Moorella thermoacetica: one gene and its partner. The protein of the gene in region 1 binds, or shares a complex with, the protein of each later gene. Links are inferred from orthologs where the notes say so. Each region holds a gene or a part of one and is shown on either strand. Other genes may lie near its edges.

The links.
Region 2: the proteins of dnaG (region 1) and dnaB are in contact, whole or in part, in a crystal structure (PDB 2R6A), measured with the Geobacillus stearothermophilus proteins. The link is inferred for Moorella thermoacetica from one-to-one orthologs. Residues at the interface, in WP_049624496.1 of Geobacillus stearothermophilus: Lys456, Leu457, Leu458, Pro459, Ala460, Asn463, Ala464, Leu467, Leu535, Leu536, Ile537, Ala538, Gln544, Glu545, Asp548, Tyr549, His552; in WP_033016901.1 of Geobacillus stearothermophilus: Ser13, Glu15, Ala16, Gln18, Glu91, Leu92, Asp94, Ala95, Val96, Pro97, Thr98, Ala99, Ala100, Asn101, Tyr104, Tyr105, Ile108.

Annotation. Positions count from the first base shown.
Region 1 is NZ_CP012369.1:560,020-563,192, forward strand. What follows is about bases 317-3,173. They hold dnaG (DNA primase), read left to right. Parts: upstream 317-764; coding sequence 765-2,582; downstream 2,583-3,173. Other genes in these bases: rpoD (RNA polymerase sigma factor RpoD), read left to right, coding at 2,579-3,173. Also shown: MOTHE_RS02800 (deoxyguanosinetriphosphate triphosphohydrolase), read left to right, coding at 1-145. UniProt on the Escherichia coli protein: RNA polymerase that catalyzes the synthesis of short RNA molecules used as primers for DNA polymerase during DNA replication.
Region 2 is NZ_CP012369.1:127,462-130,659, forward strand. The notes cover bases 282-3,163. They hold dnaB (replicative DNA helicase), read left to right. Parts: upstream 282-996; coding sequence 997-2,331; downstream 2,332-3,163. Other genes in these bases: lonC (Lon family ATP-dependent protease), read left to right, coding at 282-990; MOTHE_RS00705 (O-acetyl-ADP-ribose deacetylase), read left to right, coding at 2,483-3,043; MOTHE_RS00710 (DUF763 domain-containing protein), read left to right, coding at 3,070-3,163. In the rest of the region: more of lonC, read left to right, coding at 1-281; more of MOTHE_RS00710, read left to right, coding at 3,164-3,198. UniProt on the Escherichia coli protein: The main replicative DNA helicase, it participates in initiation and elongation during chromosome replication. Travels ahead of the DNA replisome, separating dsDNA into templates for DNA synthesis.

The DNA of each region.
Region 1 (3,173 bases):
GGAAAACCCGGAGGAACTGCCCCCGGCCGCCAATCCAGGCGACGACCTGGCCCGGCGGGCCTGCGACTACATCGCCGGCATGACGGACAGCTACGCCATCCTCCAGTACACCCGTATTTTTGTCCCCAGGGGTTTTCCCACCTAAAAAAGGGAAGGTGCCGGAATCTCTTCGCCCGTCAAGCTATCCGCTCGTTGACGAAGCGTGCGGCAGGATTCCTTCACCTTCCGGTAAATATTATAACCGCCGGCCGTCCGGCCTATACAGGAACCGGGGAAAAAGAAGGAGTACCGGCTGGTACTCCTAAAAATTTAAAAAGGGAGGTTTAAAAAGGATGAAGGTATTGCCCTTCAACATATAGTATAGCATAAGAATAATTAAAAGTCAGCCGGAGGGGGAATTTTCAGCGTCACTTCCGGCAAGGTTGCAGTCCGGGGGATTTACTGCCGGGTTTTAAAGTAAGGCTGGAAAATAGCCAGGATGACCCCCCGGTAAAAGGCATACAGGGTGCTGCCGCCGATGAGGGCGATTAAAATCAAAGCTACGGCCTTGGCCATGTTGCCACCTCCAGTAAGCTAATATTACCGCCTGCAGAGGTGCTATATACAGGTAAGAGAAGGTATAATCTGGTAAAGCGGGACAAATAATAGGAAAAAGCGAAAATCAGGGCTGGAAAAGAGGATATTTCGTTCTGATAGCGAATTGTATATGAGCATCGGGTCCTTTAGTTTAATGTGGCCAGGGACTAGATATCGAGGTGGTGTCCATGACAACCGCCTTCAACCAGGATGTGATTCATGAGGTTAAAGACCGGATAGATATAGTGGAAATTATTGGTGGCTACGTTCAGCTCAAGAAACGGGGCCGTTCCTATGTCGGCCTGTGCCCCTTTCATAACGAAAAAACACCGTCCTTTACCGTCAGTCCCGACAAGCAGGTATTCTATTGCTTCGGCTGCGGCGCCGGCGGTGATGTCCTGACTTTCCTCATGAAGCGGGAAGGCCTCAGTTTTCCCGAAGCCCTGGCCGCCCTGGCTGCCAGGGCCGGCGTCGAGCTGGTAGGGGAAGAAGAAACCCCGGCGGCCCGGCGGCAGCGGGAGCTAAAAGAGCGCTTGTACCGGCTGGGGGCAATAGCTGCCAGCTTTTATTATCGCATCCTGGCCCGGCACCCGGCCGGGGCTCCGGCCCGGAGTTACCTCCAGAGGAGGGGAATCAAGGGCGTTACGGCACGCCAGTTCGAACTCGGTTTCGCCCCCGATGCCGGTGCCGTCCTGGTCAACTACCTGCAGCGCCAGGGCTTTACGCCGGAAGAGATCGAACAGGCGGGTTTGAGCCTCAGCCGGCCGCCCCGGGGCCTGGTCGACCGTTTCCGGGGGAGGTTGATGTTTCCTATCAAAGACAGCCGCAGCCGGGTCATCGGTTTCGGTGGCCGCGTCCTGGGGGAAGGCCAGCCAAAGTATTTAAATTCCCCCGAGACCATATTATTTCATAAAGGCCACCACCTCTTCGGCCTGCACCTCTCCCTGCCCGGCATTCGCAAAGAGGGCCGGGCCATTCTGGTAGAAGGTTATATGGATATGATTGCCGCCTGGCAACACGGGATTGACAACGTCGTAGCCTCCCTGGGCACGTCCCTGACTCCAGCCCAGGCCCGGGAATTAAAAAAATACGCCCGGGAGGTAATCATCGCCTACGACGCCGACACCGCCGGCCAGGCAGCCACCCTGCGGGGACTGGATATCCTCGCGGCTGCCGGCCTCCAGGTCCGGGTGCTGCAATTGCCCGAAGGTAAAGACCCGGACGAGTTCCTGGCCGCCCGCGGGCCGGAGGCCTTCCGGGAACTGGTCGCCGGGAGCCAGGGCCTCATGGAGTTCCGGATTCATAAAGCCGTCAGCGAGCATGATGCCGGCACCGCCGCGGGCCGGAAGGCCATCATGACCGCCCTCCTCCCTTACCTTCGCCAGGTGAGGGACGCTGTAGAACAGGAGACCTACGCCCGCCTCCTCAACCGTTATACAGGGATATCGGAAACGGCTATTTTAAACGACATTCGCCGTCCGGAGGCCCGGCTGGATAGGGCAGTAAAAACCACGTATATCAGGGACGGCCGGGCTGGAGGGACTGCGGCCCCCCACCAGGCAGAACTATTCTTATTGCGGGCCTACCTGGCCAGCCCCGCCCTGGCAACCAGGATTGACGCCGAACTCGGGGAAAACTGGTGCCGGGACCAGGCCGCCAGGGACCTGGTGGCCGCCGTCAGGGAGCGACGCCGGGAGAATCCGGAACTTACCGGCCCGGATCTGGCCGGTATCCTGACCCCGGGGAGGGAACCGCAACAGGAAGCCCTGCTGGCCCGGTTGACCCTGGCCGAAGATCTGGGGCCGGTGGAAGAGCGGGCGGTAAACAAGGCCATCCGCCTGCTGAAGCTCCAGCAGTTGCGCCGGCAAAGCAAGTCTTTATGGCTCGCCCTGGCCCGGGCGGAAGACACAGGTGACCAGGAACAAGTCCGGGAACTCCAGGGAAAGATCTTTCACCTCCAGCAAACCATCAACTCGTTAAAACTAGGAAGGGGGGAGTTACGGTGAAAGAAGAACAGCAAAAGCAAATGGTCAAGGAACTGATTGAAAAGGGCAAGAGCCAGGGGTCCTTAACTTACAGTGAGATTATGGATGCCCTTCAGGGAATAGAACTCTCCCCCGAACAGATTGACGATATCTACGAGCAGCTGGGCCATATGGGCATCGAGGTGGTGCCCGAAGCGGCTGAGCTGGAAGCCCTGGAAAAGGAAGACAGCGAAGCCGGGGAGACAGATCTGGATCTCTCCATTCCCGAGAATGTAGCCATAGATGACCCGGTGCGGATGTACCTGAAGGAGATTGGCCGGGTACCCCTGCTGACCCCCGAAGAAGAAATCGAGCTGGCCAAGCGCATGGAGGCCGGCGACGAAGAAGCCAAGCGCCGTTTGGCCGAGGCCAACCTGCGCCTGGTGGTCAGCATCGCCAAGCGCTACGTCGGTCGCGGCATGCTCTTCCTGGATCTCATCCAGGAAGGCAACCTGGGCCTTATAAAGGCGGTAGAGAAATTCGACTACCGTAAGGGTTACAAGTTTAGCACCTACGCCACCTGGTGGATCCGCCAGGCCATCACCCGGGCCATCGCCGATCAGGCCCGGACCA
Region 2 (3,198 bases), 430 kb from region 1 along the record:
GACCCCAACGACGAGAGCGTACCCCAGTATATCAAGAAGCTCTTTACCGAGGGAGCACCGGCGGACTTTATCCTCATCGGTGCCACCACCCGGGAACCGGAGGAGATAAACCCGGCCTTGCGTTCCCGTTGCGCCGAGGTATTCTTTGAGCCCCTGACCCCGGCCGACGTAGAGACCATTGTCCGGGAAGGGGCGGGACGGCTGGGGGTAAAACTGGAACCGGCCGTACCGGGTCTAATCGCCGAGTACACCATTGAAGGCCGCAAGGCCATTAACATCCTGGCCGAAGCCTACGGCTTGAGCCTTTACCAGCAACAGCGGAAAAAGGGTCGCCGCCGGCGGCTGATCACCGTGGCCAACGTCATGCAGGTCATCCAGAATGCCCGCCTGACCCCTTACGTCACCGTGCGGGCCAAGGACACGCCGGAGGTGGGCCGGGTGCTGGGCTTGGCCGTAGCCGGCTTTGTCGGCTCGGTGCTGGAGGTCGAGGCCATGGCCTTTCCGGCCCGGGAAGCGGGCAAGGGCAGTATCCGTTTCAACGAGACCGCGGGCAGCATGGCCCGGGATTCCGTTTTTAATGCCGCTGTCGTCTATCGCCTCCTGACTGGGGACGACCTGGCCAATTACGATGTCCACGTTAATGTCGTCGGCGGGGGCAATATTGACGGCCCCTCGGCCGGCCTGGCCATTATCGCCGCCATCATCAGCGCCATCCAGGAGCGGCCCGTACGCCAGGATGTAGCCGTTACCGGCGAGATATCTATCAGGGGCAAGGTTAAGCCGGTGGGGGGCGTCATGGAGAAGATATATGGCGCCAAACAGGCGGGAATGAAACTCGTTATACTCCCGGCGGAAAATGCGGCGGAGGTACCGGACAGCCTGCAGGGGATCGCCATCCAGCCGGTAGCCACCGTGGAGGAGGCCCTGGATTATCTGCTAATGGGTCCTGGTGAGGGCCGGGGCCGCCGGCGTAACCGGACGGGAGCCTAAAGGGTTATGGCCGCAGAAATAGAGAGGGTACCGCCCCAGAGTATAGAGGCCGAGCAATCGGTTCTGGGGGCTATCATGCTGGACCGGGAAGCCCTCTACGCTGTCCTGGAAACCCTGAAGGTAGACGATTTTTACCGGGAAGCCCACCGCATGATCTATCGGGCCATCCTGGACCTGAATGAGCGGGGCGAGGCCGTCGACCTGCTGACGGTGACGGAAGAACTCCGTCGCCGGGGTGAACTGGAGGCAGCCGGCGGTGTCGCCTACCTCACTTCCCTGACCGGGGATGTCCCCAGCGTCGCCAATGCCGGATATTATGCCCGCCTGGTGGCTGAGAAGGCTGCCCTGCGCTCCCTCGTCCAGGCAGCTTCCCAGATCACCGAGATGGCCTTCAGCGAGAGCGGCAGCGTCGACCAGATTCTCGACGAGGCCGAACGTCTGATCTTTGAAGTAGCCGGGGGGCGGCACCGGAGCGGTTTCGTTCCCATTAAAAACGTCCTTCTCCAGACCTTCGAACAGCTGGAGCGCCTGAGCACCCACAAGGGCGAGGTCACCGGAGTGCCAACCTTTCACGATCTGGACCGTCTCCTTTCCGGTCTCCAGCCCTCCGACCTGATTATCTGCGCCGCCCGGCCGGGGATGGGCAAGACCTCCTTTTGCCTGAACATTGCCCAGCAGGTGGCTGTCAAGGAAAAACTACCGGTAGCCATTTTCAGCCTGGAGATGTCCCGGGAGCAGCTGGTACAGCGGATGCTGGCCGCCGAAGCCATGGTCGAACAGCAACGCCTGCGGACTGGCTATTTGACGGAAGACGACTGGGCCCGGCTTGTCAACGCCGCCGGCATTCTGGGTGAAGCGCCCATTTATATTGACGATACGCCGGCCATTTCCGCCCTGGAGGTTCGGGCCAAGGCGCGACGACTGCAGTCGGAGACCGGTCTGGGCCTGGTGGTAGTCGACTACCTGCAGCTGATGCAGGCCCATCGCCGGGTGGACAGTCGCCAGCAGGAGATCGCCCTCATCTCCCGGGCCATGAAGGCCCTGGCCCGGGAATTGAACGTCCCGGTCATGGTCCTCTCCCAGTTGAACCGGGGTGTCGAGCAGCGCCAGGATAAACGCCCGGTCATGGCCGACCTCCTGGAAAGCGGCGCCATCGAGGCCGACGCCGATGTCATTATCTTCCTTTACCGGCCCCAATACTACGATCCCGACACCGATAAAAAGGGCATCGCCGAAGTCATCGTGGCCAAGCACCGCAACGGTCCCGTGGGAACGGTGGAAATGGCCTTTCTACCCGAGTATACCAAGTTTGTCGACCTGGCCCCCGAACCGGCCGGGTAAAGGCCAGGACCATGAATAGGACAGTCAACCTTATATGCCAAGATTATCTCCCTGCCTTTCATCCCCGCCCTTACGGGCGGGAATTTCCCGGCAGGGGAAGTTAAAGATAGGCTCGAGCCCGTGGCTTGGCTTTTAGCGAGGGGGTACTCCGATGGAAGCAATTATTGCCGGTACTTTGCTGCAACTCCTGCAGGGGGATATTGTCGATCAGGAGGTCGAGGCCGTAGTCAATGCCGCCAATACCGGCCTCTGGGGTGGCAGCGGCGTCGACGGCGCCATCCACCGTGCCGGGGGACCGGCCATTGCTGAAGAGTGCCGCCGTATCCGGGAGGAACAGGGTGGCTGCCCCGTCGGCCAGGCAGTCATCACCTCCGGAGGATTCCTCAAAGCGCGCTACGTCATCCATACCGTAGGTCCCATCTGGCGCGGTGGCCGGGAGGGAGAAGATGAGCTCCTGGCCAGCGCCTACCGCAGCAGCCTCCAGCTTGCCCGGGAGAAGGGTATCAAATCCCTGGCCTTCCCGTCCATCAGCACCGGCGCCTATCGCTTCCCCCTGGAACGGGCGGCCGGGATAGCCTTGACCACAGTTAAGGATTTTTTGACCGCCAATCCAGGTATCTTTAGCGAAGTACGTTTTGTCCTCTTTTCCCAGCCTGTTCTGGCAGTCTATGAAAAGACCCTGGCCGGGGTATTAGACGCCGGCCCGCAATAAAATAAGGCCTTTGAGGATGATTTTATATGCGTACCGGTACCGCCAGCCTGCCCCTCCACGGCGGCCATTGCCCGCCCTGGCTCTTCGAGCGCATGCAGCGCCTGGGGCCGGCCATCCTGGAGGTAATTGTGCAGGAATACGGCCCCCAGGAGGTT